2 regions of the Streptomyces sp. GB4-14 genome follow, and region 1 is predicted to be linked to the other one. Evidence: riboswitches for the same ligand, from Rfam matches in the RefSeq annotation. Region 1 holds a riboswitch; the other holds the start of a gene.
What was found. Region 1 has a riboswitch for thiamine pyrophosphate ahead of thiO (glycine oxidase ThiO). Riboswitches for the same ligand answer to the same signal wherever they lie in the genome.

Region 1 (7,125 bases):
CGGTCACGCAGCCGCAGGTACGACTCGGGCTGGAAGAACATCTGGGTGATCGCGTAGTCCGCGCCGGCCCGGCACTTGTCCACGAAGTGGGCGACGTCGGTGTCCCAGTCCGCGGACCGCGGGTGCATCTCGGGGAAGGCGGCGACGCCCACGCAGAAGTCGCCCGACTCCTTGATGAGACGCACCAGTTCGGCCGCGTAGGTGAGGCCCTGGGGGTGCGGGACCCACTCGCCCATCGGGTCGCCGGGCGGGTCGCCGCGCACGGCCAGCATGTTGCGGATCCCGGCGTCGGCGTACTGGCCGATGATGTTGCGCAGTTCGGCGACGGAGTGCTCCACCGCCGTGAGGTGCGCGACCGGGGTGAGCGTGGTGTCGGCGGCGATCTGCTCGGTCGCCTTCACCGTGCCGGCCCGGGTGGAGCCGCCTGCGCCGTAGGTGACGGAGACGAAGCTGGGCGCGACGGCCTCGATCCTGCGGAGCGCGTTCCAGAGGTTCCGCTCGCCCTTCTCCGTCTTGGGGGCCCAGAACTCGAAGGAGTACGTCGTCTTCCCGCCGGCGAGCATGTCGCGCACGGTGCGTGCGCGGTCCGTCCTGGTGGATGCGGTTCCGAGGGCCATAGGGGCAGCGTAGCCACGGGTGGACGGCTCCCCCACCAGAAGCGGGATATTTGTCTGATTTGCCGACTTGCTGTCCACAGTGTGGACAAACTTGAGACGCCGGGGCCGGGCGCCGGTGACGCCGGTCAGCCGGCGTCCGCGGCCTCGCGTACGCGCCTGGCCAGCTCGGCGGCCGCGGCGGCCGGGTCGTCCGCCTCGGTGAGGGCGCGGACCACGACCACCCTGCGGGCTCCGGCGTCCAGCACCTGGTCGAGGTTGGCGAGGTCGATGCCGCCGATCGCGAACCACGGGCGGTCGGTGCCGAGCCCGGCGGTGTACCGGACGAGGTCCAGGCCGGGCGCGGGGCGGCCGGGCTTGGTGGGGGTGGGCCAGCAGGGTCCGGTGCAGAAGTAGTCCACGCCGGGCTGGACGGCGGCCGCGGCGGCCTCGTCCTCGGCGTGCGTGGAACGGCCGATCAGTGGTCCGTCGCCGAGGATCGCGCGGGCGGCGGGCACGGGCAGGTCGCCCTGACCCAGATGGAGGACGTCGGCGCGGGCCGCGTGGGCGACGTCGGCGCGGTCGTTGACCGCGAGCAGTTTGCCGTGCCGGGCGCAGGCGTCGGCGAGGACCGCCAGGTGCTCCAGCTCCTCGGCGGCCTCCATGCCCTTGTCGCGCAGCTGCACGATGTCCACGCCGGCGGCGAGGACGGCATCCAGGAACTGGGGCAGGTCGCCTTGGCGCCTGCGGGCGTCGGTGCAGAGGTAGACGCGGGCGTCGGCGAGGCGGTCGCGCGGGCTGTCGGTCGCGGCGGTCATGGGTTTCCCCCGGGGTCGATCGCGTCGGCGGGGCCGGACGAACCCGCGCCGTCGGCGGCCCCGGCCCGCCCGTCACGGCCCGAGCCCGCCGCCCGGAACCCTATGCGGTGCCTGTCGGCACGCGAGCCCCGGGAGCGGCGGCTCGCCGCCTCCGGGCGGGTCGGGGCTGTCCCCTGCGGGTGCACGGGGGCTGGGCGCGCAGTTCCCCGCGCCCCTGAGGGTGTCACCTGGACGTCCCTCGGGCCGTGCGGGCTTCGGCGGCGCACGGCCCGTCGGCTGCGGGTGCATGGGGGCTGGGCGCGCAGTTCCCCGCGCCCCTGAGGGTGTCACCTGGACGTCCCTCGGGCCGTGCGGGCTTCGGCGGCGCACGGTCCGTCGGCTGCGGGTGCGCGGGGTTGAGCACGCAGTTCCCCGCGCCCCTCAGGGAGTGGGGGCGCCGCGTCCCTGAGGGGTTACGGGAACGTCGGTCAGACCGCGAGGGCCTGGGCCCTGCGCTTCACCTCCGTGCCGCGGTTCTCCGCGAGGGCCTGCGCGGGCGTGCCCGGCAGGCTGGGGTCGGGGGTGAAGAGCCACTCCAGCATCTCTTCGACCGTGAAGCCGTCGTCCCGCAGGAGCGTCAGGGTCCCGGTCAGGCCCTTGACGACCTTGTCCCCGTCGATGAAGGCGGCGGGGACGTGCAGCGCGCGGTTCTCACCCCGGCGCACGGCGATGAGCTGGCCCTCCTTGACCAGCTGCCGGACGCGCGTCACCTCGACGCCGAGCTTCTCGGCGATGTCGGGGAGGGTGAGCCAGGCGGGGACGAGAGCATCGATCTTTGCGTCAATCTCGGTCACGGGACAAGCCTGCCACCTGGCACCGACAGTCGGAAGCCAGCCCCGTCCCACCACGCGGGCGAGTCGGTCAGACCGTCGCCGACTTCAGCGGCCGCGCCGGGTCCGCCACCCGCTCCGGGTCCAGCGCGGCGCCCGACTCGATCAGCCGCCTCCCCTGCGCCAGGTCCCGGGGCCGCCCCACCGCGAGCAGCGCGACCAGCCGGCCTCCGCGCAGCCAGCACACGCTCCACGCCGGGCCGGCCGGGCCGCCGCGCCACACCGTGCGGTCGGCGTCCGCGTGGTGTCCGGCGTACTGCACGAACCGGCCGAACTGCTCGGACCAGAAGTACGGCACCGGGTCGTACGCCTCACGCTCCTCAGGCCCGCCGACGATGTTCGCGGCGACCGTGCGCGGCCCCTGGAGGGCGTTGTCCCAGTGGTGGACGAGGAGGCGCTCGCCGTAGCGGGCGGACGGGAAGGACGCGCAGTCGCCGACGGCGTACACGTCAGGCAGGGAGGTCGCCAGGTGCGCGTCGGCGACGACCTCGCCGTGCGTGCCGAGGGCGATCCCGGACCCGGCCAGCCAGGCGGTGGCGGGGCGGGCGCCGATGCCGACGACGACCGCGCCGGCGGGCAGCCGGGTGCCGTCGTCGAGGAGCACGGCGCCGGGCTCGACGCGCGCCACGCGCGCGTGGGTGCGCAGCGTGACGCCGGCCTCCGCGTACCAGCCGGTCATCGGCGCGGCCACCTCCGCGGGCAGCACGCCCGCCAGCGGCCGTTCCTCGGCCTCCACGACGGTGACCGCGCAGCCCGCCTCCCGGGCGGCCGTGGCGAACTCCGCGCCGATCCAGCCGGCGCCGACGACCACGATGTCGTGCCGGCCGGCGAGCACGGGCCGCAGCCGTTCGGCGTCGTCCAGGGTGCGCAGCAGGTGCACGCCGGGCACGCCCTCCGCGCCGGGCAGCCGCAGCGGTTCCGCGCCGGTGGCGATCACCAGCACGTCGTACGGGACGGGCCCGGCCTCCGTGTCCAGCTCGTGGTCGCCGGGGCGCAGGCCGGTCACCTCGCAGCCCAGCCGGAGCTCGATCCCGAGCTCTTCGAAGTCCACGTCGAAGGCGGAGCTCTCGGCGGTGCCCAGCAGCACCGCCTTGGACAACGGCGGCCGGTCGTACGGCTGGTGGGGCTCCGCGCCGATCAGCGTCACCTCGCCGGCGAAGCCGCGCTCCCTCAGCGCCGCCGCGGTCTGCACACCCGCCATGCCCGCGCCCGCCACCACGACCCGGCGTGGCGCGGCCCCTCCCGGTTCCTGCGTCTGCTCGCTCACCCGCTCACCATAGACACCCGTGCCCGCCGCGCCGGACCGCTGCCGCGCGGGGTCCCTTACGGGTGCGGCACGGCGCGGGCTAGGGTGGCTCGCGTACACGCACTCGCGGGAGCCCGGACGCACCGGGCTGAGAGGGAGGCTGGCGGCCTCCGACCGTACGAACCTGATCCGGGTCATGCCGGCGAAGGGAGGGGCTGGACGCCCATGTCGCCCACGCGTACCGCAGACGTCCTCGTCGTCGGGGGCGGGATCATCGGTCTGGTGACGGCCTGGCGGGCCGCGCAGGCCGGTCTCGCCACGACGGTCGTGGACCCCGAGCCGGGCGGTGGCGCCGCCCGGGTGGCGGCCGGGATGCTGGCCGCCGTCACCGAGCTGCACCACGGCGAGCAGACGCTGCTCGGCCTCAACCTGGCTTCGGCGCGCCGCTATCCCGACTTCGCGGCCGAGCTGTCCGACTGCACCGGCCAGGACCTCGGCTACCGCCGCTGCGGCACCCTGGCCGTGGCGCTGGACGCCGACGACCGCGCCCATCTGCGCGAGCTGCACGCCCTGCACGAGCGTTCAGGGCTGGACTCGCAGTGGCTGACCGGACGCGAATGCCGGCGCCTGGAGCCGATGCTCGCGCCGGGTGTGCGCGGCGGGCTGCGGGTGGACGGCGACCACCAGATCGATCCGCGCCGGCTGGCGTCCGCGCTGCTGACCGCCTGCGAGCGGGCCGGCGTCACGCTGCACCGCGCCCGGGCCGAGCGGCTCGTCGTCACCGGCGGCCGCGCCGCCGGCGTGGTCACGGCGGACGGCGGCGAGCTGGGCGCGGAGCAGGTGGTGCTGGCCGGCGGCAGCTGGAGCGGGCGGCTGGCGGGCGTCCCAGCGGACGTACTGCCGCCGGTGCGGCCGGTGAAGGGGCAGGTGCTGCGGCTGACGATGCCGGACCGCCCCGAGCCGTTCCTGAGCCGCACGGTGCGGGCGGTGGTGCGCGGCAGCCATGTCTACCTGGTGCCGCGCGAGAGCGGCGAGCTGGTGATCGGCGCGACCAGCGAGGAGATGGGCTGGGACACCACGGTCACCGCGGGCGGCGTCTACGAGCTGCTGCGCGACGCCCACGAACTGGTGCCCGGCCTCACCGAACTGCCGCTCACGGAGACACTCGCGGGACTGCGCCCCGGCTCCCCCGACAACGCGCCGCTGCTCGGCCCGACCGGCCTCGACGGGCTGCTGCTCGCCACCGGGCACCACCGCAACGGTGTGCTGCTGACGCCCGTCACGGGCGACGCCATGGCGCGGGTGCTGACCACCGGCGAGCTGCCCGACGAGGCCCTCCCGTTCACCCCCCGGCGCTTCGGCGCCCCCGTCCTCGCGGAGCAGTCCGTATGAACGCCCCGGTCACCACGGTCACCGTCACCGTCAACGGCGAGCCGCGGGAGTTCCCGTCCGGCACGGCCCTCGACCTCGTCGTGAGGTCGCTCACCGCGGCGCCCTCCGGGGTGGCCGCCGCCGTCAACGAAACCGTCGTCCCGCGCGCGCAGTGGCCCGCCACCCCCCTGTCCGAAGGGGACCGGGTGGAGGTCCTCACCGCCGTCCAAGGAGGCTGACCATGGCCGACGATCCCCTTGTTCTCGGTGGCCGGACCTTCACGTCCCGGCTGATCATGGGCACCGGCGGGGCGCCGAGCCTCGACGTGCTGGAGCGGGCGCTGGTGGCGTCCGGCACGGAGCTGACGACCGTCGCGATGCGGCGGGTGGACCCCTCGGTGCAGGGGTCGGTGCTGTCGGTGCTGCGGAAGCTGGGCGTGGAGGTGCTGCCGAACACGGCCGGCTGCTTCACCGCGGGGGAGGCCGTGCTCACCGCGCGGCTGGCCCGGGAGGCGCTGGGCACGGATCTGGTGAAGCTGGAGGTCGTGGCGGACGAGCGCACCCTGCTGCCGGACCCGGTGGAGCTGCTGGACGCGGCGGAGACGCTGGTCGACGACGGGTTCACGGTGCTGCCGTACACCAACGACGACCCGGTGCTGGCGCAGAAGCTCCAGGACGTGGGCTGCGCGGCCGTGATGCCGCTGGGCTCGCCGATCGGCTCGGGCCTCGGCATCCGCAACCCGCACAACTTCGAGCTGATCGTGGAGCGCGCGGGGGTGCCGGTGATCCTGGACGCGGGCGCCGGCACGGCGTCGGACGCCGCGCTGGCGATGGAGCTGGGCTGCGCGGGCGTGATGCTGGCGTCCGCCGTGACCCGTGCCCAGGAACCGGTGCTCATGGCGTCCGCGATGCGGAGCGCGGTGGAGGCGGGGCGGCTCGCGCGGCGGGCCGGGCGCATCCCCCGGCGCCACTTCGCCCAGGCGTCCTCGCCGGTCGAGGGCCGGGCCGAGCTGGACCCGGAACGGCCCGCGTTCCGATGACGGACGAACGGGTTCCGGGTGCGCTCCCGGCCCGCGCGCCGGTCGCCCTTCGGACGCGGTCGGGTAACACAGGTCACAGGTCCGCTCCAACGGCGGTTGAACGGGCCGGGGCTGTCGTCGCGGACTCGTAGACTCGCTGCGTGGACACGACCCTTCAGGACCCGCTGGTCGGGCAGGTGCTCGACGGCCGCTACCGCGTCGAGGCGCGGATCGCCGTCGGCGGGATGGCCACGGTCTACCGGGCCCTGGACACCCGTCTCGACCGCATCCTCGCGCTCAAGGTGATGCACCCCTCGCTGGCCTCCGACGCCGGCTTCGTGGAGCGCTTCATCCGCGAGGCCAAGTCCGTCGCCCGGCTGGCCCATCCCAACGTGGTCCAGGTGTTCGACCAGGGCGCCGACGGGGGGTACGTCTATCTGGCGATGGAGTACATCCCGGGCTGCACCCTGCGGGACGTGCTGCGGGAGCGAGGGGCGCTGCAGGCGCGGGCCGCGCTGGACATTCTGGAGCCGGTGCTGGCCGCGCTGGGCGCCGCCCACCGCGCGGGGTTCGTGCACCGCGACATGAAGCCGGAGAACGTGCTGATCGGGGACGACGGCCGGGTCAAGGTCGCCGACTTCGGACTGGTCCGCTCGGTGGACACGGTCACCAACAGCACGGGCACGGTGCTGGGCACCGTGGCGTACCTGGCCCCGGAGCAGATAGAGCACGGCACCGCCGACCCCCGCGTCGACGTGTACGCCTGCGGCATCCTGCTCTTCGAGATGCTGACCGGCGAGAAGCCGCACGACGGCGACTCCCCCGCGATCGTCCTCTACAAGCACCTGCACGACGACGTGCCGCCGCCCTCCGCGGTGGTGCCCGGTCTGGCGCCGGCGCTGGACTCGCTGGTCGCGGCGGCGACCGCGCGCGACGCCGAGGTCCGCCCGGCCGACGCGGTGGCGCTGTTCGCCCTGACCCGCGAGGTGCGCGGCCGGCTCACCGACGAGCAGCTCGACGCGATGCCCCCGCAGGCGCTGTCCGCGGAGCACGACAACGCCGACGACCGCACCAGCGTCATCCCGCGCTCCCTCACCGTGCCGCGGCCCCTCCCGGTGAACGAGGACGACGACGGCGCGGACCGGGCGCACCGCACCAGTCGCTTCCGGTCCCCTCCCCCGCTGCCGCCCCGGCGCCGCACGGCGCTGCA
Region 2 (7,125 bases), 3.3 Mb from region 1:
AGGATCCTGGAGATCATCTCGCCCGCGGGCTTCGAGCGGTTCTTCGAGGCGATGGGCACGGTCGGCGAGACGGCCGCAGATCCCGCCGAGTTCCTCCAGCGCCGGGCCGAGCTGGGCGAGCAGTACGGTCTCGGGTTCTCCGACGAGTGGGTCGCCGAACTCACCAGCAGGTACCAGCTCAGGCTTCTCGGTGAGTGACTGGACCAGCTCTCCCACGGGCACTGATCAGACGCGCCCGCGCCATCCACCGGGGAGAGGCTCACCTCGACCGGTCCTGCCACGACGGTTCTCACGATCGTTGGCCTGCCGCATCGTCGATCAGCTCAGGAGGCAGGTGGGCCACCACCAGGCCGATGGCGTCGTCAGCCGTTGCCGCCACTCCGAGACGGGTCCTGTAACCGGACGCGCCCCTGGCCCGCTGGGCCGTCCCTGGGCCGTCCGAGGGCGCTCAAGAGCGGTCGGCGACGACGGCGACGGCAGGTGTGGCATCCGACACCCGCAGGTCACCCATCTGGATCTGCGACACTGGTACAGCCATGCCTAAGCCCGGAGAACTTACATTCGTCGCGCCGCGCGGAGCCAAGAAGCCGCCGCGGCATCTTGCCGATCTCACGCCTGCCGAGCGCAAGGAGGCGGTTGTCGCGGTCGGTGAGAAGCCGTTCCGTGCCAAGCAGCTCTCGCAGCACTACTTCGCGCGGTACGCGCACGATCCGGAGCAGTGGACCGACATCCCCGCCGGTTCGCGCGGCAAGCTGCAGGAAGCGTTGCTTCCCGAGTTGATGACCGTCGTGCGGCATCTGTCGACCGACCAGGGGACGACCCGCAAGACGCTGTGGAAGCTGTTCGACGGGACGCTCGTCGAGTCCGTGCTGATGCGGTACCCCGACCGGGTCACCATGTGCATCAGCTCGCAGGCCGGCTGCGGTATGAACTGTCCGTTCTGTGCGACGGGGCAGGCCGGACTGGACCGGAACCTGTCGACCGCCGAGATCGTGCACCAGATCGTGGACGGCATGCGGGCGCTCCGTGAGGGCGAGGTGCCCGGCGGCCCCGCGCGGCTCAGCAACATCGTGTTCATGGGCATGGGTGAGCCCCTCGCCAACTACAACCGTGTCGTCGGCGCCATCCGTCGTCTCACCGACCCGGAGCCGGACGGGCTCGGGCTGTCGCAGCGGGGGATCACCGTGTCGACGGTGGGCCTCGTACCGGCCATCCACCGCTTCTCCGACGAGGGCTTCAAGTGCAGGCTGGCGATCTCGCTGCACGCCCCCGACGACGAGCTGCGCGACACCCTCGTCCCGGTGAACACCCGGTGGAAGGTGCGCGAGGTGCTCGACGCCGGGTTCGAGTACGCGGCGAAGTCCGGCCGGCGGCTGTCCATCGAGTACGCGCTGATCCGGGACATCAACGACCAGGCGTGGCGCGGTGACCGGCTCGGGCGGATGCTCAAGGGGCGTCCCGTGCACGTCAACCTCATCCCGCTCAACCCGACGCCCGGCTCCAAGTGGACCGCCTCGCGGCCCGAGGACGAGAAGGCGTTCGTCGACGCGATCGCCGCGCACGGTGTGCCGGTCACGATCCGGGACACCCGTGGCCAGGAGATCGACGGGGCGTGTGGTCAGCTCGCCGCCACCGAGCGGTAGTCTGACCGGCGTCAACACATCTGCATATTCCGACAGGGGAGCGCCACAGCGCTGAGAGTGCGGCACCGGCCGCAGACCCTCCGAACCTGGCCCAGGTCATTCTGGGTAGGGAGATCGGTCATCACTCGAGCTGTTGCGCCCTGCCCGGGACCCCGCCCAGGGATCCCGGGCAGGGCCGCGTCTCTTCCTGGTCACCCCAGGAGGAATCAAGTGGGCATCACCAAGAAGGTCACCGTCCTGGCCGTCGGGCTGGGGCTCGTCACGCTGTCCGCCTGCGGATCGTCCGGCGGGGACGACAGCGGCGGCAGTGGCGGAGGCTCCAGGACCGTGACCCTCGTCAGTCACAACTCGTGGGCCGTGTCCGAGGACGTCGCCGCCGCCTTCGAGAAGCAGTCCGGCTACAAGCTCAAGGTCCTCGAGGACGGGGACGCCGGGCAGGCCGTGAACAAGGCGATCCTGACCAAGGACAACCCCCAGGGCGACGTCTTCTTCGGCGTCGACAACACCCTGCTGTCCCGTGCCCTCGACAACGGCCTCTTCCAGCCCTACGAGGCCAAGGGATCCGACCAGGTCCTGCCCGAGTACCGGGTCGACGAGGACAAGCACCGGGTCACCCCCGTCGACACCGGTGACGTCTGCGTCAACTACGACAAGGCGTGGTTCGAGAAGAAGAAGCTGACCCCGCCGAAGACCTTCGACGACCTGGCCGAGCCGGCGTACAAGGACCTCCTCGTCGTCGAGAACGCCGCCACCTCCTCGCCCGGCCTCGGCTTCCTGCTCGGTACCGCCGCCGAGTACGGGGACGACGGGTGGCAGGACTACTGGAAGAAGCTCAAGGACAACGGCGTCAAGGTCGTCGACGGCTGGGAGCAGGCCTACAACGAGGAGTTCTCCGGCTCGGCCGGCGGCAAGAAGGCCAAGGCCGACCGCCCGCTCGTCGTGTCGTACGCCTCCTCGCCGCCCGCCGAGGTGATCTACGCCGACCCGCGGCCCGGCACGGCGCCCACCGGCGTCGCCGAGGGCACCTGCTTCCGGCAGGTCGAGTACGCGGGCCTGCTGAGCAACGCGAAGAACCCCGAGGGCGGCAAGGCGCTGCTGGACTTCATGGCCGGTGAGACCTTCCAGGAGGACATGCCGCTCAACATGTTCGTGTACCCGGTGCGTGAGGGCGCGCAGGTGCCCGAGGAGTTCGTGAAGTTCGGACCGCAGGCGAAGAAGCCGCGCACCATGGACCCGGAGAAGATCGCCGAGAACCGTGACCAGTGGGTCAAGTCGTGGACCTCGCTCGTACTGAAGTGAGTCCGCCCGGGGCGAGCCCGTCCGGAGGGGGTCCGCGCCGCCCCGGACGGTGGCGCCGGAACGCGGCCCGGCTCGGTCTGATGGCCGTGCCGGCCGCGTTCTTCGCCGTGTTCTTCGCCTACCCCGTGGCGGCGATCGTCGCCCGGGGGCTGAAGGCCGACGGCGGCTGGCAGCCCGGACGGATCGCGGACGTGCTCGCCCAGTCCGACCTCCGCCAGGTGCTGTGGTTCACCACCTGGCAGGCACTCCTCTCCACGGCCCTCACCCTGGTGATCGCCCTGCCCGGCGCCTATGTCCTGGCCCGCTTCGACTTCCCCGGCAGACAGGCGCTGCGCGCGGTGATCACCGTGCCGTTCGTGCTGCCGACGGTCGTCGTCGGCAGCGCGTTCATGGCGCTCGTCGGGCGCGGCGGGCTGCTGGACGAGCTGTGGGGTGTACGCCTCGACACCACGGTCTGGGCGATCCTCCTCGCGCACGTCTTCTTCAACTACGCCGTGGTGGTCCGCACCGTGGGCGGGCTGTGGGCGCAGCTCGACCCGCGGCAGGAGGAGGCCGCGCGGATGCTCGGCGCCTCCCGCCTCACCGCCTGGCGCACGGTCACCCTCCCGGCGCTCGCGCCCGCCGTGGCCGCCGCCGCGCTGATGGTCTTCCTCTTCACCTTCACATCGTTCGGCGTGGTGCAGATCCTCGGCGGACCCGCCTTCTCCACCCTGGAGGTGGAGATCTACCGGCAGACCGCCGACCTCTTCGACCTGTCCACGGCCGCCGTCCTCACGCTCGTCCAGTTCGTCGCCGTCGGCGCGATCCTCGCCCTGCACGCCCGGACCGTGCGGCGCCGGGAGACCGCGCTGCGGCTGGTCGACGCCTCGGTGACCGCCCGCCGCCCGCGCGGCGCCGGACAACGGGCGCTGCTCGGCGGGGTCGTCGCCACGGTCGTCGTCCTCCTGCTGCTCCCGCTCGCCGTCCTGGTGCAGCGCTCCTTCGGCGGCGCCGGCCTCGCCTACTACCGGGCGCTGACCGAGGCCGACGGCGGCGTCTTCCTGGTCGCCCCGATCGAGGCGATCGGCAACTCCCTGCGCTACGCCGTCACCGCCACCGTGATCGCCGTGGTGATCGGCGGTCTCGCCGCCGTCGCGCTGACCCGGCGGGACGCGGGACGGCTGGTGCGCGGGTTCGACGCTCTGCTGATGCTGCCCCTCGGGGTGTCCGCGGTCACCGTCGGCTTCGGCTTCCTCATCGCCCTCGACGAACCCCCGCTGGACCTGCGCGCCTCCTGGATCCTGGTGCCGCTCGCGCAGGCGCTGGTCGGCGTCCCCTTCGTCGTACGGACCATGCTGCCGGTGCTGCGTGCGGTGGACGTGCGGCTGCGCGAGGCGGCGTCGGTGCTGGGCGCGTCACCCTGGCGGGCGTGGCGGGAGGTGGACCTGCCGCTGGTGCGGCGGGCGCTGCTGATCGCCGCCGGGTTCGCCTTCGCGGTGTCGCTGGGGGAGTTCGGGGCGACGGTGTTCATCGCGAGGCCGGACAACCCCACCCTGCCGGTGGCCGTGGCGCGGCTGCTGGGACGGCCCGGGGACCTCAACTACGGGCAGGCGATGGCCCTGTCGACGATTCTGATGATCGTGTGCGCCGTGGCTCTGCTGGTGCTGGAGCGGCTGCGGACCGACCGGACGGGGGAGTTCTAGATGCCCACCGACAGCCTGCCGCCCACCGAAAGCCCGATCCCCGCGGACAGCCTGCTGCGCCTCGAGGACGCGACCGTCCGCTTCGGCGGGCGGGCCGCGCTGGACGCCGTCGGCCTCGGTGTCGCCGAGCACGAGATCGTCTGCGTGCTCGGGCCCAGCGGCAGCGGCAAGTCCACGCTGCTGCGCGCGGTCGCCGGACTCCAGCCGCTGGACGCCGGGCGGATCCTGCTCGACGGACGGGACCAGGCGGGCGTGCCGGCGCACAAGCGGGGCGTCGGGCTGATGTTCCAGGACCACCAGCTGTTCCCGCAGCGGGACGTGGGCGGCAACGTGGCCTTCGGCCTGCGCATGCACGGTACGCCGCGGGCCGAACAGACGCGACGTGTACAGGAGTTGCTGGAGCTGGTCGGGCTGCCCGGGGCGTCCGGGCGGGCCGTCGCCGCCCTCTCGGGGGGCGAGCAGCAGCGGGTGGCGCTGGCCCGTGCGCTCGCGCCCAGCCCGCGGCTGCTGATGCTCGACGAGCCGCTCGGCCAGCTCGACCGGTCGCTCAGGGAGCGGCTCGTCGTCGAACTGCGCGAGCTGTTCGGCCGGCTGGGCACCACCGTGCTGGCCGTGACGCACGACCAGGGCGAGGCGTTCGCGCTGGCCGACCGGGTGGTGGTGATGCGCGACGGGCGGATCGCCCAGTCCGGCACACCGCTCGAGGTGTGGCAGCGGCCCGCCGACGCCTTCGTGGCCCGCTTCCTCGGCTTCGAGAACGTCGTCGAGGCGACCGTCGCCGACGGTGTCGCCGTCACCCCCTGGGGCAAGGTGCCGGTGCCGTGGGACGCCCCCGAGGGCACGCGGCCGCTGCTGGTCAGGCCGGCCGGGGTGCGGCTGGTCCCGGCCGGGGACGGGTTGCGCTGCACGGTGACCGCGCGCACCTTCCGCGGCACCCATGTCGCCGTGCGCCTCCGGCCGGAGGACGCGCCCTCGCTGGAGGCGGCCTGCGCGCTCCGGGACGCCCCGGAGGTCGGAGACGTCACCGGCGTGGAGTTCGACGGCGCGGAAATCGCCGTGCTGGGCTGATCGCCGTTGCCTAGGGTGAGCGGCATGACACGACTGGCCCACGCGCGCTACTGCGACGAGATCGCCCATCAGGTCGGTGAGTTGAGGTCGGTGGTGACCTCGGGGACGGACCTGTCCCGTACGGTGCCGACCACGCCCGACTGGTCACTGGAACAGCTCGTACGGCACCTCGGCGGCGCCCTGCGCTGGGTGGCCGTGATGGTGCGGACCGGGGCCGAGAGGGAGACCCCCGAGGAGGAGGGGCCGGGCTTCGAAGGGCCCGAGGCACGCGGGGACGCCGCCGCGCTGGACGCCTGGCTGGCGGAGAGCGGCGATCTGGTCGTCACCGCGCTCCGGGAGGCCGGTCCCGACGCCCGGGTGTGGAGCTGGGCGGGCATCGAGAACGCCGGCTTCTGGGCCCGCCGCATGACGCATGAGGTGACCGTGCACCGCGCGGACGCCACGCTCGCCGCCGGGCTGCCCTACGAGGTCGCGCCCGAGGTGGCCGCCGACGCGGTCGAGGAGTGGCTGGAGATCGTGGAGTGGGCGCAGCGGACGCTGCCCGACGACGAGGTGCACGGGCTGCGCGGACCCCTGCGCACGATCCATCTGCACGCCACCGACACCGCGCCCGACGGAGAAGCGGAGTGGCTGATCAGGCTGGACGAGGAGGGGGTGTCCTGGAGCCGGGGCCACGAGAAGGCCACGGTGGCGCTGCGCGGGCCGCTCACCTGGGTGCTGCTCGCCTTCTACCGCCGCATCCCGCTGGACGATTCCCGCATCGAGGTCCTCGGGGAGCGCGCGGTGCTCGAACACTGGCTGGAGCGCGCCACGTTCGGCTGACGGTCACCTCGACGGCGAGCGGCCCGCCCCCGGTTCGGGGACGGGCCGCAGGCGTTTCCGTGAGGCGTCAGCGCTGGCTGTTCGCCCCGCGGCGGCGCATGCCGAAGAAGACCGCGCCGCCACCGATGGCGACCAGGGCGGCCGCGACACCGGCGATCACGCCGGTGTTGGAGTTGGCGCCGGTCTCGGCGAGGTTGGACTCACCGGCCGGGGAGGGGGCGTTGTCCGACGTGTCCGCCGGGGGAGCGCTCTCGCTCGTGCTCTCCGACGGGGCCGGGGCCGGCTCCTCGCTCTCCTCGGCCGGGGCCGAGGTCTCCTCCGACGGCGTCGGCTCGGGGGACGGGGACTCCTCGTCCTCCTTGCACGGCGTCGACGGCGTCACCAGGTTCGGCTTGATGTCCTCGTCCACGTACGGCTTGGCCGTGACGTGGATGCGGTACTCGGCGTTGGGCTTCCAGTCCTCCTCGAAGGTGATGGTGGTGCCCTCCTTGGAACCCTTGACCACCTGCTCGCCGACCTTCTCGATGTCGGCGCCGTTGTTCTGGAGGAACACGGTCACGGTGGCGGGGACGCCGGCCGGGTCGACGTCGGTGACGGTGATGACGCCCTTG

Region 2: it holds a riboswitch for thiamine pyrophosphate, as region 1 does, so the genes downstream of both, ELQ39_RS08185 (thiamine ABC transporter substrate-binding protein) here and thiO (glycine oxidase ThiO) in region 1, are expected to answer to the same signal.

The regions. Positions count from the first base shown of each region.
Region 1 is NZ_RZHO01000002.1:4,917,137-4,924,261, reverse strand. It holds gene metF (methylenetetrahydrofolate reductase [NAD(P)H]) at 1-617, opposite strand, end outside; gene thiE (thiamine phosphate synthase) at 743-1,411, opposite strand; gene ELQ39_RS23730 (Rv2175c family DNA-binding protein) at 1,879-2,244, opposite strand; gene ELQ39_RS23725 (NAD(P)/FAD-dependent oxidoreductase) at 2,312-3,547, opposite strand; TPP riboswitch at 3,643-3,754, shown strand; gene thiO (glycine oxidase ThiO) at 3,752-4,918, shown strand; gene thiS (sulfur carrier protein ThiS) at 4,915-5,136, shown strand; gene ELQ39_RS23710 (thiazole synthase) at 5,139-5,936, shown strand; gene pknB (Stk1 family PASTA domain-containing Ser/Thr kinase) at 6,077-7,125, shown strand, end outside.
Region 2 is NZ_RZHO01000002.1:1,579,384-1,586,508, reverse strand. It holds gene ELQ39_RS08195 (cupin domain-containing protein) at 1-198, shown strand, start outside; gene rlmN (23S rRNA (adenine(2503)-C(2))-methyltransferase RlmN) at 537-1,643, shown strand; TPP riboswitch at 1,668-1,773, shown strand; gene ELQ39_RS08185 (thiamine ABC transporter substrate-binding protein) at 1,854-2,942, shown strand; gene ELQ39_RS08180 (ABC transporter permease) at 2,918-4,624, shown strand; gene ELQ39_RS08175 (ABC transporter ATP-binding protein) at 4,625-5,692, shown strand; gene ELQ39_RS08170 (maleylpyruvate isomerase family mycothiol-dependent enzyme) at 5,717-6,514, shown strand; gene ELQ39_RS08165 (LAETG motif-containing sortase-dependent surface protein) at 6,582-7,125, opposite strand, start outside.